3 regions of the Mesorhizobium sp. WSM4821 genome follow, and region 1 is predicted to be linked to each of the others. Evidence: predicted binding sites of a transcription regulator. Region 1 holds the regulator's gene; each other region holds the start of a gene.

Region 1 (9,751 bases):
TCACATCGTGGTAATCGCGGTTCTGCGCGTAAACGGAGATCGCGCCGCGGTCGCGCTTTGCCAGCACGGCGCTCGGGTCGTGGTCGGGGCCGTAGTTCATGGCCAGCACGATGACGGAGCGAACCTCAGGCCAAAGTGCTGTCGGCTCGCCCCGGCGTTCGAGCGTCTCGGCGATCCAGCCCATCGAGCCATGAAAGCCGTCGGCGACGAATTCGGCAAGCCGGGCCGGCGCCTGCGGGATGGCATCGGGCGTGGTGACGGCAATGGCATCGAAACCGGCGCGCTGCGCCTCGCGGTCGATCAGCGCGCGCAGGTTTTCCGCTCTAGAAATCGAGGTCCGCATAATGTGACACCGGCGACAGGCCGCGCACCCGGTCGGACAAAAGCGGCCGGAACGATGGCCGTGATTTCACCCTTGCATACCATTCGCGCGCGGCAGCGTGTTCGCGCCAGTCGATCTCGCCGAGATAGTCGAGCACCGACAGCGCAGCCGCTGCCGCGAGGTCGGCATAGGTGACCTTGTTGCCGGCCAGCCAATGGCGGGTGCCAGCCAGCCAGTTGGTGTATTTCATGTGCTGGCGGATATTGGCGCGCGCGGCGCGGATCGCCGCCGAATCGGGCGAACCGCCGCCCGCCGTTTCCGGCATGACCGGCTTCAGCACGCGCTCGCGCACGAGGTGCCGCGTCACCTCGCTATCGGCCTTGTTGAGATACCAGTCGGTCAGCCGGCGGATTTCGGCGCGCCCCATCGGGTCCTCGGCGAACAGCCGCTTGTCTCGCTTGAGGACGCCGCGCGTCTCGTCGAGATATTCGGCGATGACCATGGCGCCGACGATCGGCACGTCCCCTTCGGCAAGCAGGATCGGCAGCGTGCCGGCCGGGTTCAGGGCCAGGAACTCCTTGCGCCGCATCCACGGTTTTTCCTCGATCAGCGCCAACTCCTCGCCATATTCGCCGAAAGCGAGGCGCACGAACCGGCAGGAGGCGAACATCGGGTGGTGGAAAAGCGTCAGCATGGTCCCGCGATAATAGAGCGCACTGGCAAATCGCCGGCTGCGCCGGTAAGTCTTGACCGCCCCGATCCACTGGGCCGTCAGGGTGCTGCGACCTATAAGAGGAGTTCCGCGCCATGACAAGCAAGCCGTTCTGCAAGCCTTCACTCGAACGCCGAGGTTGCCATGGAAACCCAGACCATCGTCGAAGCGCTGCTGCTCGGCATGATCGAGGGCCTGACCGAATTCATTCCGGTCTCGTCGACCGGCCATATCCTGCTTGCCGGCCATTTTCTCGGCTTCCACTCGACCGGCAAGGCCTTCGAGATCCTGATCCAACTCGGCGCCATACTGGCGATCCTCAGTGTCTATTTCCATCGTTTGTGGCAGATGCTGATCGATCTGCCGCGTGATCGGGGGACTCAGCATTTCGTCCTCGGCATACTCATCGCCTTTCTGCCGGCGGCCGTCATCGGCGCGCTGGCGCATGGTTTCATCAAGACGGTGCTGTTTGAATCACCGAGACTGATCTGCATCATGCTGATCATCGGTGGCGTGGTCCTGCTGTGGGTGGATCGCCTCAAGCCGAAGCCGCTCTACCACGATGTCGAGCGGTTTCCGCTCAGGCTCTATCTGCAGATCGGACTGTTCCAATGCCTTTCACTGATCCCCGGCACTTCGCGCTCCGGCTCGACGATCGTCGGCGCGCTGCTACTGGGCGTCGACAAACGGGCGGCCGCGGAATTCTCCTTCTTCCTCGCCATGCCGACGATGGTCGGCGCCTTTGCCTTCGACCTCTTCAAGAACCGCAATGTGCTGACCAGCGCTGATCTGCCGGTCATCGCCGCCGGTTTCATCGCCGCCTTCGTCGCCGCGATTATCGTCGTGCGCTTCCTGCTCAACTACGTCTCGCGCCACGGCTATTCGCTGTTCGGCTGGTGGCGGCTGGTCATCGGCACCGTCGGTCTGGCGGCGCTGTTCATCTGGGGGTGATTGCGGGGCAGGTCTGACTGCGGGGTTGCCGTTCAGTTTCGCCCGTAGAAAACATTCTCGACATGCACTGGCCAGCGCCACGGCAGAACCGTGATCATGTCGAAGCTTACCGACAATCGTCCATAGTCGGACTGGCGCGACAGCCAGAGATCGGCGGCGCTTCGATGCGGCGCTCCGATTCATAGGCGATAGCCTCCATCGCTTCCATCAGCGTGCGCCGCGCCTTCACCTCGACGATCAGCACCAGGTCGCCGCGCCGCGCGATCAGGTCGATCTCGCCGAACCGCGTTCGGTGGCGGCGCGCCAGGATCCGGTAGCCTTTCACCATCAATGCCGCAGCCGCCAGCCACTCGCTGCGGTGGCCGCGCCGATAGGCCTGCTGGCGGCTGGCGACCGGGCGCTCAGCCATCGTCGTGTTTCCCGGTGTCGCCATCCTTCCCGGCATCGCGATTCTTCCCACTATCCTTGAGTTCGAGCAATCGCCGGTAAAGCGTCTGCTTCTGGCCACCGGTCATCTTGGCGGCTTCCGCCGCCGCCTTGGAGGCCGGCATTTCGGCGGCAAGCGAAAGCAACAGCCGATCGATGTCCGCCGGCTCGTTGGCCGTTGCTTCCGACGGACCGACGCAGATGACGATTTCGCCCTTCGGCGTATCGGCCGCCGCGTAGTGATCGGCAAGCGACTGCAAGGTACCGGCCCGCATCTCCTCGAAGGTCTTGGTCAGCTCGCGGCCGATCGCCGCCTTGCGCACGCCGCCCAGCGCCTCGACCATGGCCCTGAGCGTCTCTGACAGCCGGCGCGGTGACTCGAAGAAGATCAGCGTCGCCGGCACGGGTTTCAGCGCTTCCAGCCGTGTCAGCCGCTGCCCGGTCTTTACCGGCAGGAAGCCTGCGAACAGGAAGGCGTCGGAGGGCAGGCCGGACGCCGTCAGCGCGGCAAGTGGAGCCGATGGGCCGGGGATCGGCACGACGCGAATGCCCTGGTCGAGGGCTTCTCCGACCAGCCGGTAGCCGGGATCGGAGATGAGCGGCGTGCCGGCGTCCGAGATCAGCGCGACGCTCTGTCCGGCGAGCAAAGCCGCGGTCAGCTTCGGCCCTGCCTCGCCGGCATTGTGCTCGTGGTAAGCGGTGGTGCGGCGGCGTATGCCGTAGCGGTCGAGCAGCACGCGGGAGACGCGCGTGTCTTCGCAGGCGACGATATCGGCGGCGGCGAGCGTTTCCAGCGCTCGTAGCGTGATGTCGGCGAGATTGCCGATCGGCGTCGCCACCAGATAGAGCGCCGGCGCGAGCGGCCGGGCTGATATCTCGGTCTGGCCGATCACATAGCTACGTTTTGCCAACTCACCGGTCACTGATGTCCCTCGTTAGAGCGCCGAGCGTTTATGGACGCGCGAGGGACGTTCTAACATTTTGAATGCGTTCGACCCCTGTTTGGCACGGCTCGTGCCGGGTTGCAAAACCCCCATGCCAAAGTGAGATGGCCGCCATGCCCTTGCCATAGTACGGAACGAAACCATGCCCGGCGGGTTTTATCCCTGATCTCGGGAGGAGCAGGATGGACAGCCTTAAGATACAGGACGTCTTTGAACCGTATTATGCCGGCCGCAGGCGCTTCGCCGCGCGGAAGGATATGAGCCGGCCTGCAGACACCGAGGTCAGCTTGGCGAAAAAGCCGCCAAAGCGTCGTCCATCAAAGGCGACCAATCTGGAAATCGAACGCTCGACAGACACCGGCAGCACGATGGAGCACTGACCAGACGATGCCCAATCGCTTCGACATTTTCATCACCCGCCTTGAAACGAAAAGCGCCCGCAATGGCGCACCATCGTACCCTACAAGCGATCAGCACCGCGTCCGCCGCGCCAAGGGCGATGCCAAGCCGGCTCGCTCCGGTGGGGTGATCGCCGAGAAAGACCACGCCAAGCGCCGTCACAAGCACGACGCTTGATTAGCGCACCTTCGCAGCTGGCCGAGACGGCTCTCCCTTCGCCATCTCAGGCGAAGCAAGGAGCCAAGCGACGCAGCGCAGACGCCAGGACGAGGGCGCGGAAGGTCCGCCACTTCAACGCAGATACTTCGAAACACGTGTCTCCAGAAGGCGAACCAGCTCCGGATCCATGAATTCATAATTGTCCGAAATATCGAGGCAGATCACGCGAGCATTCTTCAGGCTTGCCTTGAATGTCTTCTGCAGCTTGGCGCGGTGCGCTTTTTCCATGACGAAGCTTATGTCCGCCCAAGAGACGAGTTCGTGCGTCAACGGGTCGTTGGCATCATGGTTGGTGTCGGCCGATGCGCCTACCGCGCAAGGTCCGCCACCACGGCATCGAGCACGATCATGCCGGCCGGCGTGGCGCGCAGGCGGGCATTGCCGATCGGCGCCACCAGCCCCTCGCCCTGCAGCACCGACAGCCGTGCTGTCGACAGGCCTCGCCCGGAAAACGCTTCGTAGCGCGAAAGATCGATGCCCTCGGCCAGCCGCAGCCCCATTAAGAGGAACTCGTCCGCCTCTTCCGAGCGCGTCAGGGTTTCACCGCCGGTGATGCCATGGCCCTTGGCCTCGACCAGATTGGCCCAGATTTCCGGCATTCTCTCTGCGATCGTCACTGTGCGGCGGCCGTTTTCGACGAAACGGCCATGTGCGCCCGGACCGACGCCGACATATTCGCCATAGCGCCAATAGGTGAGGTTGTGCCGGCTTTCGGCACCGGCCCTGGCGTGGTTGGAAATCTCGTAAGCCGGCAAACCGCGCGCCGCGGTAATCTCCTGCGTCAATGCGTAGAGATCGGCGGCGTGGTCGTTGTCGGGAACGCTGAATTTCTTGGCCGCATGCAGCGCATGGAACGGCGTGCCTTCCTCGATGGTCAGCTGGTAGAGCGACAGATGGTCGGCGGCGTGGCTGATCGCCTGCTCGAGCTCCGCCTGCCATGCTTCCGGCGTCTGGCCAGGTCGCGCGTAGATCAGGTCGAAGGAGAGGCGTGGGAAGATCTCACGCGCGAGTCCGATCGCATGCAGCGCCTCATCGACATTGTGCAAGCGGCCCAGGAAGCGCAGGTCCTTGTCGTTCAGCGCCTGCACGCCCAGCGACACGCGGTTGACGCCCGCCGCGCGATAGCCGCGAAAGCGCTCGGCCTCGACCGAGGAGGGGTTGGCTTCCAGCGTCACCTCGATGCCGGCAGGCACCGTCCAGTTCTTCGCCACCGCCTCCAGCACAGTCGCCACGGTTTGCGGCTTCATCAGTGACGGTGTCCCGCCGCCGAGAAAAATGCTGGTCACCTCGCGCGGTCCGGTACGGCCGCGCATCGTCGCGAGCTCGGTCTCGAAGGCGCGCGCAAAACGCTCCTGGTCGACCGGCTGGTGGCGGACATGGCTGTTGAAGTCGCAATAGGGGCACTTGGCCGCGCAGAACGGCCAGTGGATGTAGACACCGAAGCCGGGGCTGCGCTCGAGCAGCACGGTCATGCCGAGCCCGATCGTGACAGATCCAGTCTGGCCTGTGCAAATTTCTGGAAGGCGCGGGCGCGGTGTGACAATGCCGTCGGCTGGCCGGGCTTCCAGCCATGTTTTTCCTCTGCAGTCATCTCGCCGAAGGTCTTTTGGAAACCGTCCGGCACGAACACCGGGTCGTAGCCGAAGCCGAGTTCGCCGCGGGGCGGCCATATCAGCTTGCCCTCGACCTCGCCGCGGAAAAATTCGGCCGCGCCGTCGGGAAAGGCCAGGCAGATGACGGCGACGAAGCGGCCCTTGCGTTGCGCAGGCGCGACCGCGCCGACATCCTGCAGCGACGCTTCCGTCCGCTGCATCGCCATCCCGAAGTCGCGCGAACCGTCCGGCGCCTCGGCCCAGTTGGCGGTGTAGACTCCGGGCGCTCCGCCCAGCGCATCGACACACAGGCCGGAATCATCCGACAATGCCGGCAGGCCTGTCGCCTTGGCGGCGGTAAAAGCCTTGATGTAGGCGTTCTCCTCGAAGGTGGTGCCGGTCTCGTCCGGCTCCGGCAGCCCGTATTCCCTAGCCGACTTCGCTTCTATGCCGAATGGCGCCATCAGATCGGCAAATTCGCGCAATTTGCCGGCATTGTGGCTGGCGACGACAATCTCGTGTCCATCAAGCGAATGCATCAGATGCCCCAGATTCGTGGCTCGGCGAATTCAATCGAATTGCCGGAGGGGTCGCGAATATAGATCGAGCGGCCGCCCTGCGGCCATTCGAACTCGCTTTCGATGACGATTTTACTCGCTTCCAGATGCGCTCTCCAGCGCACGATCTCGTCTGCGCCTGCCGCAAAGCACAGATGGCCGTTGCCAACGGTCCCGTGCGGGGGCACTTTCAGACTGGCATCGGACGCCGGCGGCATCTTGGTCGCCTCGGCGTTGAAGATGAGCAGCACGCCGCCTCCGCAGCGGAAGAAAAGATGCCTGCCCTCGACCTTGCCCAGCAGATCGAGCCCGAGGACGCCGGAATAGAAGTCTTGCGCGGCATCGAGGTCGGTCACGTAGAGGGCTGATTCGAGGATAGCTGAGGGTGTCATGGCAGACCGCAGGTTACCCTACAGCCATCTGCTGCAGGCTGACCAGTCGCTGGATGCCCTTCTTGGCCAATTCCATCAGCGCCGTGAACTGCTCCTCCGAGAAAGGCTCGCCCTCGGCCGTGCCTTGGATCTCGACGATGCCGCCCTTACCGGTCATAACGAAATTGGCGTCGGTGCCGGCCGAGGAATCCTCGAGATAGTCGAGGTCGATGACCGGCTGGCCGTCATGGATGCCACAGGAAATAGCCGCGACATGGTCCTTCAACACCTTGGTGACGCTGGCCATCTGCCGGGCTTCCATCCAGCGCAGGCAATCGTAAAGCGCCACCCAGCCGCCGGTGATCGAGGCGGTACGCGTGCCGCCATCGGCCTGGATCACGTCGCAGTCGACGGTGATCTGCTGCTCGCCGAGCGCCTGCAGATCGACCACGGCACGCAGGGAACGGCCGATCAGCCGCTGGATTTCCAGCGTGCGGCCGCCTTGCTTGCCGGCCGAAGCCTCGCGGCGCATGCGCTCGCCGGTCGAGCGCGGCAGCATGCCGTATTCCGCCGTCACCCAGCCCTTGCCGGAATTGCGCATCCAGCCCGGCACTTTCTCTTCGAGGCTGGCCGTACACAGCACGTGCGTGTCGCCGAACTTCACCAGGCACGAGCCTTCCGCGTGCTTGGAGACGCCACGCTCGAAGGAGATGGCGCGCATTTCGTCGAATTGGCGTTTGGAAGGGCGCATTCAGGCTTTTTTCCTATCTTTCTCGGAATCGTGGCCGGCTTGTAGCGGTATGGAGCGCATGGCGCAAAGGAAAATGGCCGGTTGCGCGGGCGCGGCCGAAGTCTATATCTTTGGGCCGGAGGTTTTTGGCCCGCATGACCAAAGCAGTCGCTGATCCCAGTCCGCAGTCGTCCGCGCTCCAGTCGCTCGACATGCGTTCGCGCGACATCTTTCGACGCATCGTTGATTCCTACCTTAAGGACGGCGAACCGGTCGGCTCACGCAGCCTGTCGCGCATCCTGCCGTCGTCGTTGTCGCCAGCCACCATCCGCAACGTGATGAGCGATCTCGAGCATCTCGGCCTGATCTACGCTCCGCATATCTCGGCCGGCAGGCTGCCGACCCAGGCCGGCCTGCGCTTCTTCGTCGACGCCTTCATGGAGCTTGGCGACCTCTCCGACGAGGAGCGCCGTATCATCGAGGCGCAGGTGCGCGCGTCCGGCTCGGGCGCAACGCTGGAACACATGCTCACCGAAGCCAGCCAGATGCTGTCCGGCATGTCGCGCGGCGCAGGCCTCGTGCTCGCCGCCAAGAACGAGGCGGCGCTCAAGCACATCGAATTCATCCAACTCGAGCCGACCAAAGCGCTGGCCGTGCTGGTGTCGCAGAACGGCGACGTCGAAAATCGCGTCATCGATCTGCCCGCCGGCGTCACCGTCTCGCAATTGCACGAAGCCTCGAACTTTCTCAATGCCCACATCCGCAACCGCACGCTGGCCGAGGCGCGGATCGAGATCGCTCGCATCAAGGAAGAGACCAGGGCGGCCCTCGACACACTGTCGCAGGAGCTGGTCGAGAAGGGTCTCGCGGTCTGGGCGGGCGCCGAAAGTGGCTTGCCGGCGCGTCTCATCGTGCGCGGCCGCGCCAATCTGCTGGAAAACGTCACCGCCCAGGCCGACATTGAGCTATTGCGGCACTTGTTCGAGGATCTGGAGACGCAGGACGGGCTGATCCAGCTTCTCGACCTTGCCGAGGAAGGGCCCGGCGTGCGCATCTTCATCGGCTCCGAAAACAAGCTGTTTTCGCTTTCGGGCTCGTCGCTGGTCGTGGCGCCCTATCGCGACAAGGATGCCCGCGTCGTCGGCGCGCTCGGCGTCATCGGCCCGACTCGGCTGAACTACGCTCGCATCGTGCCGATGGTCGACTATACCGCGCAGCTGATTTCCCGCATGCTGCGGTAAATGCATGTCGCCCGAACTGCGCAGCGGTTTTGGGATAACGAGATGCACATCAAGGAGAAGAAGATGGCGCTGGAATCATTCAAGGCTCAGATCAGCCTGTTGCTCGAGCAGATGATCAACCAGCCCGAGGATCAGCATGAAGTGCAGGAACAGCTCCGCGAGAAGCTGAGGGAAATGCGCGCCATGGGGCTGCCGCTGCCGGCCGATCTCGTCGAACTGGAAAAGCGCCTCGACGACGATTTTTACGCGGCCGGGAACTAAGCCCCGGAAACGGAGCGGGTTCACCCGGCGCCGCGCTGGTGCAATCGAATCCGGCTTCAGGGGGGTACACGCCTGCCCGCCTCCGTGCGACAAGATGCAGTCTTATAAGCCGATTCCGAATTTTCGGGGTCATGCGCCAAGGCCGAAATCATGACCCTCACCGGATTCCTCGCCTATAGCGCGGCCCTCGGTATCGCCGTCGCCATCCCTGGCCCAGGGCTCACCGCGCTTATTGCGCGAGCGCTTGGTTCCGGCTTTCGCGCGGCCCTTGCCATGTCCTTCGGGCTGATGGTTGGCGATCTCACCTATCTCACCGCCGTGCTGCTCGGCCTCGCATTCGTCGCGCAGACCTTCGGCATGGTTTTCCTGGTGATCAAATGGCTGGGTGTCACTTATCTCGCCTTCCTTGGCTGGCGTTTCTGGACCAGCGGCATCACGCCGGAAACGGTCGAGGCGAAGAAAGGCAAGGGCGGGCTGGTTTCGAGCTTTATTGCCGGCCTCGCCGTCACGCTCGGCAATCCGAAGACGATGATCTTCTATCTCGCCATCACGCCGACCATCGTCGATCTGAAGACCATCAAGCTGGCCGACTACGGCATCCTCGTCGCGCTGACGCTGGTCGTGCTCCTGATGGTGCTGGTGCCCTATCTGGCGCTGGCGGCCAAGGCGCGCGGGCTTCTGAAGTCGCCGCGCGCGCTGAGGGCGCTGAACCGCACCGCCGCCGGCTTCATGGTGGGAGCGGCGGCTGCAATCGCCGCCCGGCAATAGGCATTTCGCGGCCAAGCCATTCTGAAAACAGGCTACTGCCTGAAATGCTTTTCCGGGGCGAAGCTGTTTTCAGCATGCGCCCCACTCGGATATTTTCAACCGACAGACTATCTTGCGCGGCGGACGGCCCTATCTTATGCCGCCTGACTTTGGCTGACGGACTATGCCCTATCTGACTCTGGCCTATCTGACCTCTGGGGAGCGAAACCAATGAACAAGCCCGCCACCACCGCGCACACGCCCGGCCGCGGCCGAATC
Region 2 (9,751 bases), 3.2 Mb from region 1:
GAACGTGTTAAGGATGCTCCAGCAACTTGAACCGACTGCCGTATTGCCCTGTGCGTGGTCCTGGTCGAAAGACCGGCCTCCGCCATTTTGCGGCATCATGCTCCGAACCGGGAGAAAGACCTTGAGCGCCACTTCAAAGAAATCCCGTGACCACGCCGAATCCATCTTCAGCAAGGCCCAGACCCAGTCCATGTCGCTTAACCGCATTATTTCCGAACAGGATGCCGCCAGCCAGGCCCGGGAAGCCAAGACCGCGCGGCTGCGCGAACTGCGCCTGGAGAAGGAAGCTGACGATATGGCTGCGGCCGCCGCGCTCGCTGCCTCGCCGAAGCGCGCAGGCAGACGCTGATGGCCACCAAGCGCGCCCCGCAACAGGCGATCGCCGCCGATTCGACCATCGCCGATATCGTGGGAGTGCTCGACAAGCCGGTCGAATATGTCCGGCGCGTTCTCGAAAAGCTCGAGCGCTGCAAGCGCGCCCATGGCGACGCCCAGGTCAGACTCGGCGTGCGCGGCCGCTCCGAATGCCCGAACTATCTGATCGAATATGTCCGCGAAAATACCAAGACCCATGAGCGTGTCACCCATCAGGATGCCGCCTATAGCGGCAGCACGCATCGCGAGTTGGCGCCGCGGCACATCGAGGAGGCCAGGAATTGGTCGCCCGAGGAAATGAACATCACGGCAGTCTCGGCGCTGATCGGCCGCCTTCGCAACCCGAATGCGCCATCATCGCGTTTCTCCGACGAGGATTGATATGGCCATAAAGTTTTCCGCCAAGGATCAGCCGGCAGCACCGGCCGCTACCGCAAAGTTGGCCAAGCCGGCGGCCGCGCCGAAAGCCGATGCATCCGCCGAGGCCGCGACCGATCTGTTCAAGTCGCCGGCGGAGGTGGCGCCGCGCAAGACCAGGAAGAAGAAATAGCGCCTTGCCGCGAGATGCCGGTCTTGATCCTGCCGCGCCAGGGCTGCTTGCCTTGGCGGTCGCCGGGGATTTTTCATCTCTGGAAGAGAACGCCGCTTCTCTCTTCGACTGCCACAGTTGCGGCGCCTGCTGTTCCTATTCTGCCGAATGGCCGCGCTTCTCGACAGAAGACGACGCGCAGCTCGACCGGATTCCGGCAAAATATGTGTCCGCCGACGAAGCTGGCATGCGCTGTGACGGGAGGCGCTGCTCAGCGCTTGCCGGCGACGTCGGCAAGTCCACCGCTTGCGGGATCTACGAGATCCGCCCGGACGTCTGCCGCGCCTGCATGCCCGGCGGCGACGATTGCCTGATGGCGCGCAAAGCGCACGGATTGCCAACGCTGTGACAAGCGGCGTTCGGGCAGGCTTGTGCGGCGTGCCTTTGCTGGCTACCTTGCCGGCGGGCAGGGCACGGGAGGAACCATCGTGAGCATCGAATTCCTGTTGACGTCGCTGATTGTCGTGGCTTCGCCCGGTACCGGTGTTCTCTATACGCTGAGCGCCGGCCTGTCGCGCGGCGCGCGCGCCAGTATCATCGCTGCATTCGGCTGCACGCTCGGCATCATCCCACATATGGCGGCCGCCATCACCGGCTTGGCGGCGCTCCTGCACACCAGCGCACTCGCCTTCGAGACACTGAAATATCTGGGCGTCGCCTACCTGCTCTACATGGCCTGGAACACGCTGAAGGAGGGCGGCGGCTTGAGCGTCGCGCAGGATGTCGCGCCGCGCTCGGCCGGCAAGATGATCGCTTCGGGCGTCCTCATCAACATCCTCAATCCAAAACTGTCGATCTTCTTCTTCGCCTTCCTGCCGCAGTTCGTCAGCACCACCGAACCGCATGCGCTATCGAAGATGTTGGAGCTCAGCACCGTCTTCATGCTTTTGACCTTCGCCGTCTTCGTCGGCTACGGCATCTTCGCCGCCTCGATCCGCAGTCATGTCGTTTCGCGGCCGAAGGTGCTGACGTGGATGCGCCGCACCTTCGCCGGCGCCTTCGTCATGCTCGGTGCAAAACTGGCGCTGACTGACCGGTAGCGCCAACTGGCGCTACCCCTTGACGTATCCCAGACCCTCGACGATCTTTCCGTCGCGAACGCGCATGATGTTAACGCCTCGAACCCGGTCCGCTTCGCGCTCGCTCCAGCGAAGTTGCCAGCGGATGATTCCACGGTCGCCCATCGCGGAGATTTCCTCAGCCTTGAAGACAAGGTTGGCGGACGATGCCACGCCCTTCCAGAAATTGAGGCAAGCCTCACGCCCTTCGTAGCGCGCTCCATCCGGAGCCGGCGCCGTATTTTCGAGGACGCAGCCCTCGCCGATCAGATCATCGAGGTCTTCGGGGCGATGCGTCTCAAATGCGCCGTTGAAGCGTTCCATGATCTCGCGGGTAACTTTGCTTTCAATGGTCATTTTCTCTCCTCATCCTTGGACACTCACGAGCGTTCTTCCTTCGAGGCATTAATGTGTTGATTTATCCGCGGCAGCCGCGGCGATCAGCTCGGCCTTGAGCCTGATATCCGCCACACCGGCCAACGCGCGGGAGACGAGGCATGTTGCTTTCGCCGATTGGGCAAGGCGCTGGAATTCCTCGGGCCCGAGTTCCGGGATTTCGGCTTCTGTTTCAAGGTCGATGCGGGTGATTGTCGGTCCGGCCGGGCTCATGCCGAGATGCACCTTGGCAACGGTGTGGATCCGTGCGGGGACATGGCCGCCGCTGCCTGCTATGGCGCTCAGCGCCATCGAAAAGCAGCCGGCATGCGCCGCCGCGATCAGTTCCTCGGGATTCGTGCCGGGACCCTTCTCGAAGCGCGACGGGAAGGAATAGGCACCTTCGAAGACGCCGCTGCCGAGCCGCAGCCGGCCCGAACCTTCTTTCAACGGCCCCTGCCAATGGGCCTCTGCGTCACGGATGGTCATTGGTTTTCTCCTCTTCGATGAAGCTGTGGCGCGCCGGACCCTTCAGGACGATAGCTGAGCATGTCGGCTTTCCCTAGAAATATGTAGACTGATCTACATATTATGTAGACCGATTGTCATATCCGTGGCAAGGCCTATAATGGTCACTCCTGACAGAGGCTGACATGGCGAACGACACCCGCACCCGCATGCTCGAAGCGACGGCGCTGCTGCTGAGGCAGCGCGGCTATCACGGTACCTCGCTCAACGATATTTTGAGCGCCTCCGGCGCACCGAGGGGATCGCTCTATTTTCATTTTCCGGGCGGCAAGGACCAATTGGTCGTCGAGGTGACGCGCGACAGCGTCGAAAAGGTCACGCAATGGCTGGGGGAAGCGCTCGCCGCCGAGCGGGACCCGGCGGTGGCCGTCCACCATATTTACCAGTCGATCGCACGCATGCTGGAGGACAACCAGTTCACGCTTGGCTGTCCGGTCGCGCCGGTAGTGCTGGATTCGCCGGCCGACATGCCGGAACTGGCCGAACTGTGCCGGTCGGCCTTCGCGCAATGGATAGGCCTGCTGCAGGCGGCCTTCGTCGGGGCAGGGGTGCCAGAGCGCCGTGCCTACGCTCTGGCGCTGCTGGTCGAATCATCGCTGGAAGGGCTGATGGTGATCGCGCGCGCCACCCGCGACCGTGCTCCCGTGCTGGCGGTAGCCGATGAAGTCGCCCCGCTGATAGAAGGTGCCTTGCTGGCCAGCAATGCGGCTGCCGCAGTGCATTAACTTCGCTAATAGCACACTTAAGCAACGAAAAAGGGCGCCTGTCGGCGCCCTTTCCGTGAATGCGAGGCAATGCTGGATTAGAAATCCATGCCGCCCATGCCACCCATGCCGCCAGGCATACCGCCCGGCATGCCGCCGCCAGCCGAGTCCTTCTTCGGCGCCTCGGCGATCATGGCTTCGGTGGTGACCAGCAGGCCGGCGACCGAGGCCGCGTCCTGGAGGGCCGTGCGCACGACCTTGACCGGATCGACGATACCCATGGCGATCATGTCGCCATACTCGCCGGTCTGGGCGTTGTAGCCGAACGTCGCGCCCTTGTTGTCGAGGATCTTGCCGGCAACGATCGATGCTTCCGCACCGGCGTTGGCCGCGATCTGGCGGGCCGGAGCCTGCAGCGCGCGACGCACGATGTTGATGCCGGCAGCCTGGTCGGCGTTGACGCCGGTGGCCTTGATGTTGGCCGAAGCGCGCAGCAGGGCGACGCCGCCGCCAGCGACAATGCCTTCTTCGACGGCCGCGCGGGTCGCGTTGAGGGCGTCATCGACGCGGTCCTTCTTTTCCTTGACCTCGACCTCGGTCGCACCGCCGACGCGGATCACCGCAACACCGCCGGCGAGCTTGGCCAGGCGTTCCTGCAGCTTCTCCTTGTCGTAGTCCGAGGTGGTCTCCTCGATCTGCTGCTTGATCTGGGCGACGCGGCCCTGGATCTCGGCCTTCTTGCCGGCGCCGTCGACGATGGTTGTGTTCTCCTTGGAGATCGACACCTTCTTGGCGCGGCCGAGCATGTTGAGGCCGACATTCTCGAGCTTGATGCCGAGGTCTTCCGAGATGACCTGGCCACCGGTGAGGATGGCGATGTCTTCCAGCATGGCCTTGCGACGATCACCGAAGCCCGGGGCCTTGACGGCGGCGATCTTCAGACCGCCACGCAGCTTGTTGACGACCAGCGTGGCCAAGGCCTCGCCTTCGACGTCTTCCGAGATGATGAGAAGCGGCTTCGAGGTCTGCACGACGGCTTCGAGAACCGGCAGCATGGCCTGCAGGTTGGAGAGCTTCTTCTCGTGCAGGAGGATGTAGGCGTCCTCGAGATCAGCAACCATCTTGTCGGCGTTGGTGACGAAGTAGGGCGAGAGATAGCCGCGGTCGAACTGCATGCCTTCGACAACTTCGAGTTCGGTCTCGGCGGTCTTGGCTTCCTCGACGGTGATGACGCCTTCGTTGCCGACCTTCTGCATCGCTTCCGCGATCATAGCGCCGACCGACTCATCGCCATTGGCCGAGATCGTGCCGACCTGGGCGACTTCCTCGGAGGTCTTGATCTTCTTGGCAGCCTTGCCGAGGGCCGCGACGACTTCGGTGACGGCCAGATCGATGCCGCGCTTCAGGTCCATCGGGTTCATGCCGGCGGCAACCGACTTGTGGCCTTCCTGGACGATCGACTGCGCCAGAACGGTCGCGGTCGTGGTGCCGTCGCCGGCAATGTCGTTGGTCTTCGAAGCAACTTCGCGGACCATCTGCGCGCCCATGTTCTCGAACTTGTCTTCAAGCTCGATTTCCTTGGCGACGGTGACGCCGTCCTTGGTGATGCGCGGGGCGCCGAACGACTTGTCGATGACGACGTTGCGGCCCTTGGGGCCGAGCGTGACCTTGACCGCGTCGGCGAGGATGTTAACGCCGCGCAGCATGCGCTCACGGGCGTCGCGGGAGAATTTTACGTCTTTGGCAGCCATTTTTAGCTCCTGGCAGGGGCTTGGATTGAGCCCGAAGATTTAAGTGACGGTGAGGCCGATATTCAGCCGATGATGCCCATGATGTCGGATTCCTTCATGATCAGAAGGTCTTCGCCATTGAGCTTGACTTCGGTGCCCGACCACTTTCCGAACAGGATGCGGTCGCCAGCCTTGACGTCCAGCGGGACGAGCTTGCCGGCTTCGTCGCGGGCGCCGGAACCAACGGCGATGATCTCGCCCTCCTGCGGCTTTTCCTTCGCCGTATCCGGGATGATGATCCCGCCGGCGGTCTTGGATTCGGATTCAACCCGGCGTACGACCACGCGGTCATGAAGCGGGCGGAACTTCGACTTTGCCATTTTTTATTCCTCGATGAGAATGGTGAGAACAGTTCCTCCGTCCGGCGGCGCCGGACCTAGTTAGCACTCACCAATGGCGAGTGCTAACGTGGCGGTGAGATAAGCTGGCGGCTTGCGAGAGTCAAGGCACGCGAGAGCCTAATTCAGCCGTCCCGCTCCGGAATGATGGCGTTACCGGCGCCCCGGCGATTTGAGTATCAGAAGCGGGCACCAGAAGCGGGCACCGTTCCGCCATGCCATAGCCCGGTGGAGGTGATGCGAATGTTGTCGAACAGGCCCGACCGATCTCCTAAATACTTGACTGCGTCAACTAAATGATTGATCTTGTGCGAGCAGGAGGATGGAATGACGATTCATCATCAACCCAGCAAGGAGCGGATCGATGCGGTGCGGGCCTTCAACCGCTTCTACACCCGCCAGATCGGCCTGCTCGACGAAGGATGGCTGAAAAGCGCCTTCTCGCTGACCGAGGCTCGGGTCCTCTACGAACTTGCGCATCGCAACGGTTTGACCGCCACTGACCTCGCGCGCGATCTCGGTCTCGACCCCGGCTATCTCAGCCGGCTGTTGAAAAAATTCGAGGAGCGCGGCCTGGTGGAGCGCACAGCGACGGAAGCCGACGCGCGGCGCTCGTCGATCACGATGACACCGGCGGGAAGGACGGCCTTCGCGCCGCTGAACCAGGGCTCCCATGATCAGGTCGCGGCCTTGCTCGACCGGCTTCCCGCTCTAGATCAGGACAGGCTGGTCAAGGCCATGCTGACGGTGCAACGCCTGCTGGATGAGGCTGCGGAACCCAAGGTCCCCTACATGCTGCGGCCTTTGCAGGTCGGCGATATCGGCTGGATCATCCATCGCCAGGGCCTGCTCTACGCCCAGGACTATGGCTGGGACGAAACCTACGAGGCGCTGGTCGCCGAAATCCTCGGCGCCTTTGTCAAATCCTTCGATCCGAAATGGGAGCGCAGCTGGATCGCCGAGCGGGAAGGGGAGGTCGCCGGTTCGGTCTTCGTCGTGCGCAAGTCGGACGCGGTGGCGAAGCTGCGCCTGCTCTATGTCGAACCCTCGGCGCGCGGTCTCGGCATCGGCAGGCGGCTGGTCGAGGAGTGCATCGGCTTTGCCCGTGCGAAGGGATACAAGACGCTGACACTATGGACCAACGACATTCTTGTCTCGGCGCGTCGCATCTACGAGGCATCAGGCTTCAAGCTGGCCGACGAGGAGCGCCACCACGCCTTCGGCAAGGATCTGGTCGGCCAGAACTGGAACCTGGAGCTGTAGCGCCTTCCTGCGGCTGTCATGAAACTTGCCGGCTTCTGGCACAATACGCCACCTTGAATAATAAGCACGCTTATAATATATGCCGCTTATGGTTTCCGATGGCATCGACAGATTGGGCTTTTTGATCCACGACGTGCAGCGCCTGATGCGCAAGCGCTTCGAGGCGAAGGCCAGCGGGCTCGGCCTTTCCTCGGCGCAATGGCGGCTTATGGTCCGCGTCGCCAAGGAAGAAGGCATCACGCAAGCGCGGCTCGCCGAGCTTCTCGAGATCGAACCGATCAGCGTGTCCCGTCTTGTCGACCGTATGGAGGAGGGCGGCTGGATCGAACGCCGTTCCGACGCCGCCGACCGCCGCGTCCGCATGATCTTCCCGACCGCCAAGGCGAGCGAGGCTTACGCGGAGGTCAAGAGCCTTGCTGGCGAAGTCTATGAGCAATCGCTGACCGGCGTGTCGCCTGAGGATCGCCGCGTCCTGATCAGGGCACTGGAGGCGATGGCCGAAAACCTGGCGGACGGCGAAACGCCGTCCTGCGAGAAAATCAAGGGTGCAGAAGGCGCAGCAGCATGAACGCGGTAGCCAAGATGGATGAGAGTGCGACCAAGCTGGAGATGGAAGCTCCCGCGCAGCCGGCGGCAGCTCCTGTGGCGGTCGCTCCGCAGTTAGCGCCGACGCCGAAGAAGAAGCGCCGTGCCGGCCGTTTTCTTTTGATGTTCGCGCTGCCCGCAGCGCTGATCGCTGGCGGCAGCTATGTCTGGGTGACCGGCGGCCGCTATCAGGAAACCGAGAACGCCAATCTGCAGCAGGCCAAGGTGTCGATCGCCGCCGATACGGCGGGCCGCATCGTTCAGGTCGATATTTTCGACAACCAGTCTGTCAAGCAGGGCGACGTGCTGTTCGCCATCGATCCCGAGCCATACCGGATCGCGCTGGCCCAGGCCGATGCGGCGGTGGCCGGCGCGCGCCTCAATGTCGAGCAGTTGCGTGCCGCCTACAGCCAGGCGGTGGCACAGGAAGGGTCCGACGCCAGCCAGGTCGACTACGCGCAGTCGCAATACGACCGGGCCGCCGACCTTGCCCGCAAGGGCATCAATGCCAAGTCGTCGCTGGACGAGGCCAGGAACGATCTCGACAAGGCCAGGCAGCAACTGGCCGTGGCCCAGCAGGGCATCCTCAGCGCCAAGGCGGCACTTGGCGGCGATCCCGATATCGAGACCGACGAGCATCCGACCGTGATGTCGGCACTCGCCGCGCGCGACAAGGCTGCCTACGATCTGGCGCAGACCACGGTCAGGGCGCCGGCCGACGGCATCGTCAGCCAGGCTGCCTCGTTCAAGGTCGGCCAGTATGTCGGCTCGGGTACGCCGCTGTTCTCGCTGGTCGAGACCGGCGACACCTGGATCGATGCCAATTTCAAGGAAACCCAGCTCACCAACATGAAGCCGGGCCAGAAGGCCGAAATCGTGGTCGACACCTATCCGGGCAAGACCTTCGAAGCCACGGTCAAGGCTATCGGCGCCGGCACGGGGGCCGAGTTCTCCTTGTTGCCCGCCCAGAACGCCACCGGCAACTGGGTCAAGGTCACCCAGCGCATTCCGGTGCGCCTGGAACTGGCCGATGCCGACGCCAGGATGGCGCTGCGCACCGGCATGAGCGTGACAGTCACGGTGGATACCGGCGTTTCCCGCGGGCTTCCCAGTATCTTCGGCCACGCCACGGCGGGTGAGGCGCAATAGGACATCGGAAGTGGAATTCTCGCCTCACAGCGAGAGGAAATGCACGAGAGGAGATGACAGGATCGGTCCGGTAGGACGTGCGGTGAGGGTTGGGGTTGGACCGGGCTGCATTGCGGCCTGACCGAAGCCTGAACAACGCGACGCAGGTCCTTCGGTCCTCAGGTTTCCGGGCGGCAGGTGTGCGTCCTGTCGAGACGCTCGGTCGATGTAACCCCCACATCGATAGTCGCGTCCCACCGCGTCGAGAGTCTCTCCATACGGAAGGCCTCGCCGCCCGGAAGCCTTGCGCATCGGCCCGAAAATCGGAATCGATTTTCGGAAAGCACGATGCGCGGACTCAAAGTACTAGAGCGTACTTTATGCATCCAAATGGACGCACGTCGCTCTAATGTACACGTTTTTGTTACCTGTCGGAAGTTCCGCATCATGAGCACGCCAGAACCCTTTCGCGAAGTGCCGCATCGCGGCCTGATCACCGTTGCGCTCATGCTGGCGACGATCATGCAGGCGCTCGATACGACGATTGCCAACGTCGCGCTGCCGACTATGACTGGCGATCTCGGCGCTTCCCCCGACAACATCAACTGGGTGCTGACGTCCTACATCGTGGCCGCGGCCATCATGACGCCGGTCACCGGCTGGCTTGCCGACCGGCTTGGCCGTAAGGAACTGTTCCTGACGGCGGTGGTCGGCTTCACCATCTTCTCGATGCTGTGCGGCCTTGCATGGAGCCTGGAGAGCATGGTGCTGTTCCGCCTTATGCAAGGCGTGTTCGGCGCGGCGATCGTGCCCCTGTCGCAGACCTTCCTGCTCGACATCAATCCGAAGGAACGCCACGGCCAGGCGATGGCCATCTGGGGCGCCGGCATCATGCTGGGGCCGATCCTCGGCCCGACTCTGGGTGGCTGGTTGACCGAGAATTTCAGCTGGCGCTGGGTCTTCTTCATCAATCTGCCAGTCGGCATTTTTGCCTTCCTCGGGATGGCCGCATATTTGC
Region 3 (9,751 bases), 2.3 Mb from region 1:
GATGCTCGCGCCCGCAGAGCCAGTTCCTTGCCCTGGAAACCGGATAGCCCGCCTCTTCGGCGAAATCTGTCTCCGACCATCTCAGCAGGCGCAGGCACTCACGCATCCGCGCCGCAATCATTTGCGCTCCTCCTTGCCGGCTCCCAATCGCTGAGCCGATAGGAACATCAGCGTGTAGGCGGCCTTGCGGCGGTCCCATCCGGCCGACTCGACTGCGTCCAGCAATCCGTCAACAAGCGGCGCCAGCACCGCCTTGCACTCCGTTTCATAGTTGAAATCGGTCTTGGGAAGGGTCGGCGTCGCGATCACTCCAAAACTGTTCATAATGTCCATGGCAACACCTGCATATGATCCGAGCGAGGCCGTGCCCGCCTTCGCATCGGCGGGCACGGCCGTTTGTCCTTGAAGGCGCGGCGTCAGTAATCCATGCCGCCACCGGGCATTGCCGGCGCGGCCGCTTCCTTCTTCGGCTTCTCGGCCACCATCGCCTCGGTGGTCACCAGCAGGCCGGCAACGGAGGCGGCGCCCTGCAGCGCGGTGCGCACTACCTTGGCCGGATCGATGACGCCCTGCGAGTACAGGTCGCCGAAGGCGTTGGATTGCGCGTTCCAGCCATAGCCGAAGTCGGTCTTCTCGCGCAGCTTGCCGACGATGATCGAGCCTTCCGCACCGGCGTTCTCGGCGATCTGGCGCACCGGAGCTTCGATCGCGCGACGCACGATCTCGACGCCGGTCTTCTGGTCGGGATTGTCGACGGCGACGCCGTCGAGCGCCTTCGCCGCCCTGAGCAGCGCCACGCCGCCGCCGGGCAGGATACCCTCCTCGACCGCCGCGCGTGTGGCGTGCATGGCATCGTCGACGCGATCCTTGCGCTCCTTGACCTCGATCTCGGTCGAGCCGCCGACACGGATGACGGCGACGCCGCCGGCGAGCTTGGCCAGCCGTTCCTGCAGCTTCTCGCGATCGTAGTCGGAAGTGGTTTCCTCGATCTGCGCCTTGATCTGGGTGATGCGCCCCTGGATCTCGTCCTTGCGGCCGGCGCCGTCGACGATGGTTGTGTTCTCCTTCTCGATCAGCACCTTCTTGGCGCGGCCGAGCATCTCCAGTGTGACGTTCTCGAGCTTGATGCCGAGGTCCTCCGAGATTGCCGTGCCGCCGGTCAGGATGGCAATGTCCTCCAGCATGGCCTTGCGGCGATCACCAAAGCCAGGCGCCTTGACGGCTGCAACCTTCAGGCCACCGCGCAGCTTGTTGACGACCAGCGTCGCCAACGCCTCGCCTTCGACATCCTCGGCGATGATCAGCAGCGGCTTGCTCGATTGCACGGCGGCTTCGAGCACGGGAAGCATGGCCTGCAGATTGGAGAGCTTCTTCTCGTGGATCAGCACATAGGGCTCTTCGAGCTCGACGCGCATCTTGTCCTGGTTGGTGATGAAATAAGGCGAGAGATAGCCGCGGTCGAACTGCATGCCTTCGACGACTTCGAGTTCGGTCTCGGCGGTCTTGGCTTCCTCGACGGTGATGACGCCCTCATTGCCGACCCTTTCCATCGCCTCGGCGAGGAAGCGGCCGATCTCGGCGTCGCCATTGGCAGAGATGGCGCCGACCTGGGCGATCTCGTCGTTCCTGGTCACTTTGCGGGCATTGGATTTGAGGTCGGCGACGATGGCGTCGACCGCCTTGTCGATGCCGCGCTTCAGGTCCATCGGGTTCATGCCGGCGGCAACCGCCTTGGCACCTTCCTGGACGATGGCCTGCGCCAGAATCGTCGCGGTCGTGGTGCCGTCACCTGCGGTGTCGCTGGTCTTCGAAGCCACCTCGCGCACCATCTGCGCGCCCATGTTCTCGAACTTGTCCTCGAGTTCGATCTCCTTTGCCACCGTGACGCCGTCCTTGGTGATGCGCGGGGCGCCGAACGACTTGTCGATGACGACGTTGCGGCCCTTGGGGCCTAACGTCACCTTCACCGCATTGGCGAGGATATCGACGCCGCGCAGCATCTTCTCGCGGGCTTCGGTATGGAATTTCACTTCCTTGGCAGCCATCGGATAATTCCTTCAAATAGACAGCTTTTCATTGACTGATTGCTTGTCGAGGCCCGCTCAGGCGGCCTTCTGCATATTGCCGGCGGCTTCGATCACACCCAGCACGTCGCTCTCCTTCATGATGAGCAGGTCCTCGCCATCGAGCTTGATCTCGGTGCCCGACCATTTGCCGAACAGGATACGGTCGCCGACCTTGACATCCAGCGGCTGCAGCTGGCCGCTATCGTCGCGCGCGCCAGGACCGGCGGCGATGACCTCGCCCTCCTGCGGCTTTTCCTTGGCAGTGTCCGGAATGATGATGCCGCCGGCGGTCTTCTCGTCGACCTCGATGCGGCGGACCAGGATACGGTCATGCAACGGACGGAACGTCATGTTGTTCTCCTCTTGGACAAACAGGTTTTCGAAGCCTCCAGACCGGACCGGCAATATCGGCCCGGCGCGGGGTGCGCGACCCTGGCTCAGGCATCGCGCGCGCATATCGAATTAGTTTGGCGCTCGGGGCTTTCAAGAGGGCGCTGAAAAAATTTCAGCACTCGCCGACCAAGAGTGCCAATGCACTGTAATCATGGAAACATTCAGGTCCGGCGGCTCGAAAGTGTCGACCCTCTGCGGCACCGCGCATCCTGCGCCGGCAATTAGGCGGATTTACGTCCCTGGACAAGCAGTCCGGCCGTGCGAGCTGCCTTGACGAAGGCGCTGCGCGCCTCGCGCGCAGTGCGCCAGCCGTCGAGTGCATCGCGGCAGGCGCGATAGGCTGCGCGCCAGCTCCGGCCGCGCGCCCGGTCCGGCCATTGCTGCATGCATTCGATGGCTTCCCAGCTGCTGGCGACCTTGCGCTCTCCGGCGGATTGGAGCCTGAGCGTGATCGGCTCGGAAAATGGGACGTCATTCATCACTTCCTCCTTCTTTCCGTTTCTTAGAGCAAGTAACATCCTCGAATAAGCAGGAAGGCAGCCGTTCTCGGACCGGCGCCGGTGGACGAGATGGTTCGTTTGCCTGCGGGCTTCAAGGCCTCCCTGCCGCAAACCCCGTCCGCTATGCAGGCGCCGAGGCCGGCTATATCTCGTCGTCCGGCGGCTCGAGAAGCCCGATCAGCGTCGCCACCCTTGCCGATGGCAGCGGACGTCCCTCGTTGACCAGCGCCTCATCGGCGCCGACCCAGGCAAAGGCCTCGCGCAACTCTTCGATCGTCGCGCCGGTCGAGACGATGTCGGCGATAACGGCGTCGTCCACCGGGCCCAGCACGGAAATGATATCGTCGCGTGTCATGGTCATGATGTCCTCCATGTGCCGTGCCGGCGCGACCCTCAATCGACGGTTGAAACCGGCATTGCCCGCCAAAAATCTGGCAACAAAATCTGGCAGCGGGACAGAATCTGGGTCTTGATTTCGGGCTGACAATGACCAAATCAAAATTGCCGGTTGCCGAATGGGGCCGGCAGAACCCAGGGAGCGCCAGCTCTTTGGCGTCCCTCGTACTATGTTGCTCAATGGAGGATGTAGCTATGAGAACCGCATTCGACTTTTCCCCGCTCTATCGGTCGAGCATCGGTTTCGACCGCATCTTCAACCTGCTGGAAAACGCGCCTCAGGCAGCCGACAGCTGGCCGCCTTATGATATCGAGCGAAGCGACGAGAACAGCTACCGCGTGAGGATAGCCGTCGCCGGTTTTTCCGAACGCGATCTCGACGTCAGCCACGAGCCGAACCTTCTCATCGTCTCGGGCGAGCGCAAGGAACAGGACAAGGTTGAATATCTGCATCGGGGCCTTCCGGTGCGGCCGTTCACACAGCGCTTCGAGCTTGCCGATCACATGACGGTCACCGGGGCTTCGCTTAACAACGGCCTGCTGACGATCGACCTCGTTCGCGAAGTGCCCGAGGAGATGAAGCCGCGTCGTATCACGATCGCCGGGGAAGGCGGCGCGCCGAAAGCCGGGCAGGTCGAGAAGCCGAAGCAGGCTGCCTGAGCGAAGGCGAGCTCTGGCGCCGCCTTTGGCACAGCCAGTCGAGAAAGGAGAACGTCAATGGCTATTCGTGATCTCATTCCCTGGGGCCGGGAGAATAGCCCGGTTTCCAGCTTCTATCGTGACGATGACCGGGACCCCTTCATGGCGTTGCACCGCGAGATGAACCGCCTGATCGACGACGCGTTCCGCGGTTTTGAAACGCGCATGCCGTCTTTCAGCGGATTTTCGCCGGCGCGCGGCAGCTGGCCGAGCGTCGAAATCTCCGACGGCGAGAAGGAGATCCGCGTGACCGCGGAAATTCCCGGCATGGACGAGAAGGACATCGAGGTGATGCTCGATGACGGCGTGCTGACGCTGCGTGGCGAGAAGCGCTCCGAGACCGAGGACAAGGGCAGGCAGTTCTCCGAGCGGTTCTACGGCCGCTTCGAGCGCCGCATCCCGCTCGGCTACGAGGTCGAGGAGGACAAGGTGAACGCCGACTTCCACAACGGCGTGCTCACAGTGACGCTACCGAAGACCCAGCGTGCGCAGGCAAAGGCCAGGCGCATCGCCATCAGTGGCAGTGCCGCCGGTCCCGGCAAGAGCAAGCACTGACAAAGCGCCGGGCGCGAAGAAACTCGCGCCCGGCCGTGCTGGGGCCTAATACACTGGGCCCGATACACTTGGGCCATATACTTGGGCCAGATACACTTGGAAGGACACCCCTGCCGGCATCAACTTCCGGCAGCGGGTTTGGCCTTGATGTTCTTCAGCGCCGTCAACAGATACTCCTGCATGGTGGCCTGAAGGTTCGTTGTGGCGGTGCGTACCGCCGTCATCGCGTCCTTCACGGCTGCTTCGTCGAAGGGCGAAGCCTGCTGCGCTGCCGCCAGCTTGGCCCGCGCCATTCGCAGCTCGTGCAGTGCCGCCAAGGTACGCGGACGGTTTGCGCGACGGATGCTGCGGAACTCCTTCCTCACCTCGGGCGGATAGGCCCTGGCGATCTCGGTCATCAGCACGCGTCCCGCCCCATCTGGCCGCAGGCCGTGAGCGGCGTAACCGAGCAGGAAGAAGTTGCCCGCGAGCGAAAGACCGAGCAGCACGAGCGTCGCGGTCCATATCAGGGAACGCCTCGTCAAAGCGAATCCTCCCCTGCCGCCGGATCGGCGGCGATGCCGTCGCCAGATAGGCCGTCGTCAGACAGCCGCGCGCCGGAAGCCAGCGCCAGAAGCTCCGAATCCGGCAGGTCGTCCTGCAGCCGCGCCACCTGGTAGCCGGCCAGTGTCGCAACCGCCAGAAAGGCGGCGGCGCAAGCCGCCAGCCCTGCCGGCGCAAGGAGGAGCCCCGGCAGGAACGACGGCCGCGCCCGGCCGACGTCGATACGCGCCAGCACCTTGCGCGCCAGCGCCTGTTCGTCGCTGTCCATCAGGACCGCATCCAGCACGAGGCGATCAAGCGCGCGATCCGGATCATCTTGCGGCGATCGGTCTGTTGCGCCCGCCATAAAGGCTAGTGCTTGCTGCCGGAAGGGAGCCGGCCAAGCGTCGACGTCGTCGCCGAAGCGGCGCTTGTTTCGTTCGAACTCATCCCGTCTCATGAGGACTTCCTTTCGCGGCCTTCGGCCGCCATTGCCAAATGATCCCGCAAATGGTCCCTGAGCGCCCGCCTTCCGCGGACAAGCAACTGCTCCGCCGAGCCGGCGCTGCCGCCCATCACTTCGGCGATTGCCGCTATATCGAGATCGCCGACGGCCCGCAGCAGAACGGCCATGCGCTGCCGCTCCGGCAGGCGCGACAGGCCGTCGCGGACGATTGCAAGCTCCTGCCGCGCCGCGGTCGTCGTTTCGGCATCGGCCTCCTGCGAGGCAAGCTCATCCCGGACGTCGTCGAGACCGATGAAGGTTCGAAGCGCCCGACGCCGGCGCTGGTCGATGCAGCGATTGGCGGTGATCCTGTACAGCCAGGTCGAGGCACGCCCCCTGGCCGGGTCGAACCGGGCGGCCTGTTTCCAGATCGTCACGAACACCTCCTGCACCACATCCTCGGCATCGCCGGCATTGCCGAGATAGCGCGCCGCAAAAATCCGCAAGCCCCGGCCATGGCGGGCGATGAGCTCAGACAGGGCGCCCTGGTTGCCCGTAGCCACCCGTGCCAGCAGTTCGTCGTCACGGGGCTCCTCATGCTGCACGGCGGCGGGCACCAACTGGCTAGGCTCCTGAACGTCAACGGCGCCAGCGGCGGAACCCGAAAGCCGTGTTCCCGCCCGGGCCGGTGAAGCTGCCGGCCGAGCGGCCACGGAACGGCCCACGCGCCGACACCCGCTTGCCGGAGAAGGACTGCCCGTCCGGCCCGGTGCCAGAGTAGCTTCTGGCGCAGCGGTCAACAACGCCCGCCACGCATTTGGAGCTCGACGTATAGGTGCCGCCATTAGGACCGGTGCGCGTGGTGGAGCCGGTATAGACGCCACCCTCCCGGCTGACGCTGCGGCTGATCTCGCCGCCACGCGCCGTCGGCCGTTGCCATTCTTCGGCGGCGGCCGGCACGGCAGTCGACGCCACAAGCATCGCGCCGAGGCAAAACAGGTGAATCTTCGCCGAAGGAAGCATGTTGTACTCCTTGATTCTATTGAAAGAACGGATTTTTCTGAGCAGGGAATGCGATCGGATCGTCAGCCGGCGCGATCGGCGAAGAACTTGCGCATGGCGGCGACCTCATCCGCCGATAGCGTGCCGTCGCCGTTGCGGTCGGCAAGGTCGAACAGCGGCATGCGGTTGCGGAACTCGTCCTCCGAGACCTTGCCGTCGCCATTCCCGTCCATGCGCCGCCAGCGGGTGCCGAGCCTGGCTTGCGCGGCGTCGGCGCGGTCCATGATGGCGTCGCGGGCGCCTTCGATCTCCTTCTCGTCGATGACACCGTCGTCATTGCGGTCGAGCTTCGTGAACATACGCTCGCGCGCCGCAAGCATCTCGTCCTTTGAAATGGTGCCGTCGCCATTGGTGTCGACCCGCTGGAGCATGCGCTGGCCCGGCATGTCCTTGCCCGATATCTCCTGGGCCTGCGCGACGGAAAGCGGTGCGAGCACCAGAACCAGGGCCGCGATGAGTGTTGAACGTTTCACGATGATAATCCTTTCACTGTCATGGCCGTAAGCGGCGACTGCTGACCGATACGCAGGAAGGACCCTGCCCCTACGCTCGCCGGCAAAAAAACTTCGCGCCACCCGCCCCGGCGCGGCCGAAGCCGCCACCCGGGGCGTCGAAAGAAAATCACCGCGTGCCGCGTAGGAGCAGGCAGGGCCGCGCGTAGAAGGCCCTGCAAGGACGGTCCGCGGCGGCCCGTCCGATCGAAAGTGGAGACCAGCATGAACAAGATCGCCATGGCCTGCGCGGGCCTGTTGCTTGGCGTAAGTGGCGCCTGGGCGGCAAACGGGTCCGGAGCAAGGGAAATCTTCCAGCGCATCGACACCAACCGGGACCGGATGCTGCAGTTCGGCGAGATCCAGGCGGCGCGGGCACAGATGTTCGACCGAATGGACGCCAACCGCAACGGCCGGCTCGATCCGGACGAGGTGCGCACCGCCGTGGAACAGGTCAAGGCCAAACGCGACTTCCAGAGCGCGCAGGTTGCGGGCTTCAAGGCGCAGGCAAGCCGCATGGACAGCAACGGCGACGGCAAAATTTCGCGCGACGAGTTTGCCGGCTTCATTCCCGACCGGCTGCTGCGGGCGGACAAGAACGGCGACCGCTCGCTTTCGCTTTCCGAACTGCGGACGCTCAGGCGTCGGTGACCGGCAACCTTTCAATACCAAAGGACAGATAGGATGAGACAGACAATCACAGCGTTTTGCGGATTGATGCTCGGCGCTTCAGTACTTGCTTCGCCTGCCAATGCCCTACCGACAGTGCCCGCTTCGGGCCTGACATCGGCTACCACAGCGCCCGAGCCCATCCGCCACCGGCGCGGCTTCTATGTCGTCGGCGGCGCCTATTACTACAACGGCCACCGGGGCTATGTGCACGTGCGCCCCGGCTATCGTTACTACAATGGCTACTGGTTTCCCGCCGCCGCCTTCGCCGCCGGCGTTGCGGCGGCAACCGCCGCCCCGCCACCACGACCTGCCGCGCGGCTCGCCGCCGCGCATGTCCGCTGGTGCTACGACCGCTATGTCTCGTACCGCGCCTGGGACAACAGCTATCAGCCCTATAACGGTCCCCGCCAGCAGTGCTGGTCGCCCTATAGCTGAGACGGGCGGCAGGAACGTCAGTCAAGCGCGAGCGCCTGACCTTGGCGGTCGCGGTAGACAACCTTCCCCGTCGGATCGCGGCCAGGTTGAGATCGACCAGCGTGCGAGCCACCTCAACCGCTCGCCGCCCTTGCGTCTTGCGTGCTAATTGACCATCCTCGCCGACATCGATTGCACCGCGGCCGGGGGGTTCGCACATGCCGACGCTCTATGCGCTGAAACCGGCCTTCCAGGCGAAGCTGCGGCCGCTGGCCGACCGGCTGGCGATGGCCGGCGCCACTGCAAACCAGATCACGCTGCTGGCCGCCGCCCTGTCGGTCGCCACCGGGATCCTGGTCGCGGCCCTTGCCGGCCATCGCGCGGTCTTCCTGCTGATGCCGGTGGTGCTGTTCGCGCGCATGGCGCTGAACGCCATCGACGGGATGCTCGCGCGGGAGCACGGGCAAGCCTCAAAACTCGGCATGTATCTCAACGAACTCGGCGACATCGTCTCCGATCTCGCTCTGATCCTGGCCTTTGCCGCCGTCTTCCCAGCCTGGGGCGTCGTCGCTTTCGCCATCGCGGCAAACATCGTGGAATTCGCCGGCGTGCTCGGCATAGCGGCGGGCACGGGGCGCAACTATGCCGGGCCGTTCGGCAAGAGCGACCGGGCGCTGGCGCTCGGCATAATCGCCGTGCTTGTCGCCTGCGGCCTGTGGATCGAGGCCATCGCGCCCTTTGTGTTTCCGGCCATGGCTACATTCTCGCTGGTGACCGCCATCAACCGGATACGCAGCGGCCTTAACCGGAGCTGAAATTCCGGTCGCAACCGCCAGGGGAACAACATGCTTCACGAACAGACGATTGCCGCCGCCGCGGCCGTGGCAAGTCTCAAGCGAGTGGCGCAGGAGCGCAGCTTCAAGAGCCATGACGGCACCGAGATCTTCTACCGCTACTGGCCTGCGCTGTCGGAAAGCCGCAAGGGCGCGGTCCTGCTGTTTCATCGCGGCCACGAGCATGGCGGCCGCATGGCCCATCTGGTCGACGAACTCGATATGCCCGGCCAGGCCTTCTACGCCTGGGACGCGCGCGGCAATGGCCGCTCGGCCGGCGAGCGCGGCTACGCGCCCTCCTTTGCGGCGCTGGTGCGCGACATCGATTGTTTTGTGCGCGAGATCGGCAGAGACGGGTTCGGCCAGCGCGACATCGCGCTGATCGCGCAATCCTTCGGCGCCGTGCTCGCCGCCGCCTGGGTGCATGATTATGCCCCGCGGATTCGCGCTTTGGTGCTGGCCTCGCCGGCCTTCTCGGTCAAGCTCTACGTGCCGTTCGCCAAGCAGGGCATTGCGCTGTGGCAGAAGATCAAGGGCCGCTTCTTCGTCAATTCCTACGTCAAGGCCAAGTTCCTGACGCACGACCCCGAGCGCATCGCCTCCTTTGAGGCCGATCCGCTGATCACGCGGCCGATCGCCTCCAACATCCTGGTCGAGCTCTACGACCACGCCGCGCGCATCGTATCGGACGCGCGCGCCATCA

What was found. Region 1 encodes HrcA, which represses chaperone genes, less so after heat shock. Its sites were predicted from a motif close to GTTAGCACTCNCNNNNNGNGAGTGCTAAC; they were not measured.
Region 2: groES (co-chaperone GroES) is a predicted target of HrcA. The motif match lies at 5,799-5,827, and genes of this name have one in related genera.
Region 3: AC0NID_RS17055 (co-chaperone GroES) is a predicted target of HrcA. The motif match lies at 2,571-2,599, and genes of this name have one in related genera.

What each region holds. Positions count from the first base shown of each region.
Region 1 covers NZ_CM148371.1:1,270,549-1,280,299, reverse strand. The annotation lists gene queG (tRNA epoxyqueuosine(34) reductase QueG) at 1-343, opposite strand, end outside; gene AC0NID_RS05960 (glutathione S-transferase family protein) at 324-1,016, opposite strand; gene AC0NID_RS05955 (undecaprenyl-diphosphate phosphatase) at 1,179-1,985, shown strand; partial or broken gene AC0NID_RS05950 (YraN family protein) at 2,018-2,394, opposite strand; gene rsmI (16S rRNA (cytidine(1402)-2'-O)-methyltransferase) at 2,387-3,334, opposite strand; gene AC0NID_RS05940 (hypothetical protein) at 3,538-3,735, shown strand; gene AC0NID_RS05935 (hypothetical protein) at 3,743-3,931, shown strand; partial or broken gene AC0NID_RS05930 (low molecular weight protein tyrosine phosphatase family protein) at 4,046-4,279, opposite strand; gene hemW (radical SAM family heme chaperone HemW) at 4,282-5,445, opposite strand; gene rdgB (RdgB/HAM1 family non-canonical purine NTP pyrophosphatase) at 5,442-6,104, opposite strand; gene AC0NID_RS05915 (VOC family protein) at 6,104-6,514, opposite strand; gene rph (ribonuclease PH) at 6,528-7,244, opposite strand; gene hrcA (heat-inducible transcriptional repressor HrcA) at 7,379-8,464, shown strand; gene AC0NID_RS05900 (hypothetical protein) at 8,528-8,725, shown strand; gene AC0NID_RS05895 (LysE family translocator) at 8,876-9,493, shown strand; gene cysK (cysteine synthase A) at 9,704-9,751, shown strand, end outside.
Region 2 covers NZ_CM148371.1:5,308,216-5,317,966, reverse strand. The annotation lists gene AC0NID_RS25920 (hypothetical protein) at 122-349, shown strand; gene AC0NID_RS25915 (hypothetical protein) at 349-756, shown strand; gene AC0NID_RS25910 (hypothetical protein) at 758-925, shown strand; gene AC0NID_RS25905 (YkgJ family cysteine cluster protein) at 978-1,313, shown strand; gene AC0NID_RS25900 (LysE family translocator) at 1,393-2,004, shown strand; gene AC0NID_RS25895 (nuclear transport factor 2 family protein) at 2,017-2,379, opposite strand; gene AC0NID_RS25890 (OsmC family protein) at 2,428-2,886, opposite strand; gene AC0NID_RS25885 (TetR/AcrR family transcriptional regulator) at 3,051-3,650, shown strand; gene groL (chaperonin GroEL) at 3,728-5,380, opposite strand; gene groES (co-chaperone GroES) at 5,443-5,739, opposite strand; gene AC0NID_RS25870 (bifunctional helix-turn-helix transcriptional regulator/GNAT family N-acetyltransferase) at 6,085-7,020, shown strand; gene AC0NID_RS25865 (MarR family winged helix-turn-helix transcriptional regulator) at 7,109-7,588, shown strand; gene AC0NID_RS25860 (HlyD family secretion protein) at 7,585-8,754, shown strand; gene AC0NID_RS25855 (DHA2 family efflux MFS transporter permease subunit) at 9,181-9,751, shown strand, end outside.
Region 3 covers NZ_CM148371.1:3,527,378-3,537,128, reverse strand. The annotation lists gene AC0NID_RS17070 (DUF982 domain-containing protein) at 1-121, opposite strand, end outside; gene AC0NID_RS17065 (hypothetical protein) at 118-390, opposite strand; gene groL (chaperonin GroEL) at 417-2,045, opposite strand; gene AC0NID_RS17055 (co-chaperone GroES) at 2,103-2,417, opposite strand; gene AC0NID_RS17050 (DUF982 domain-containing protein) at 2,681-2,938, opposite strand; gene AC0NID_RS17045 (hypothetical protein) at 3,102-3,320, opposite strand; gene AC0NID_RS17040 (Hsp20 family protein) at 3,551-4,015, shown strand; gene AC0NID_RS17035 (Hsp20/alpha crystallin family protein) at 4,073-4,609, shown strand; gene AC0NID_RS17030 (periplasmic heavy metal sensor) at 4,729-5,097, opposite strand; gene AC0NID_RS17025 (hypothetical protein) at 5,130-5,591, opposite strand; gene AC0NID_RS17020 (RNA polymerase sigma factor) at 5,588-6,193, opposite strand; gene AC0NID_RS17015 (hypothetical protein) at 6,216-6,599, opposite strand; gene AC0NID_RS17010 (EF-hand domain-containing protein) at 6,662-7,111, opposite strand; gene AC0NID_RS17005 (EF-hand domain-containing protein) at 7,355-7,780, shown strand; gene AC0NID_RS17000 (BA14K family protein) at 7,814-8,236, shown strand; gene AC0NID_RS16995 (CDP-alcohol phosphatidyltransferase family protein) at 8,434-9,030, shown strand; gene AC0NID_RS16990 (bifunctional alpha/beta hydrolase/class I SAM-dependent methyltransferase) at 9,061-9,751, shown strand, end outside.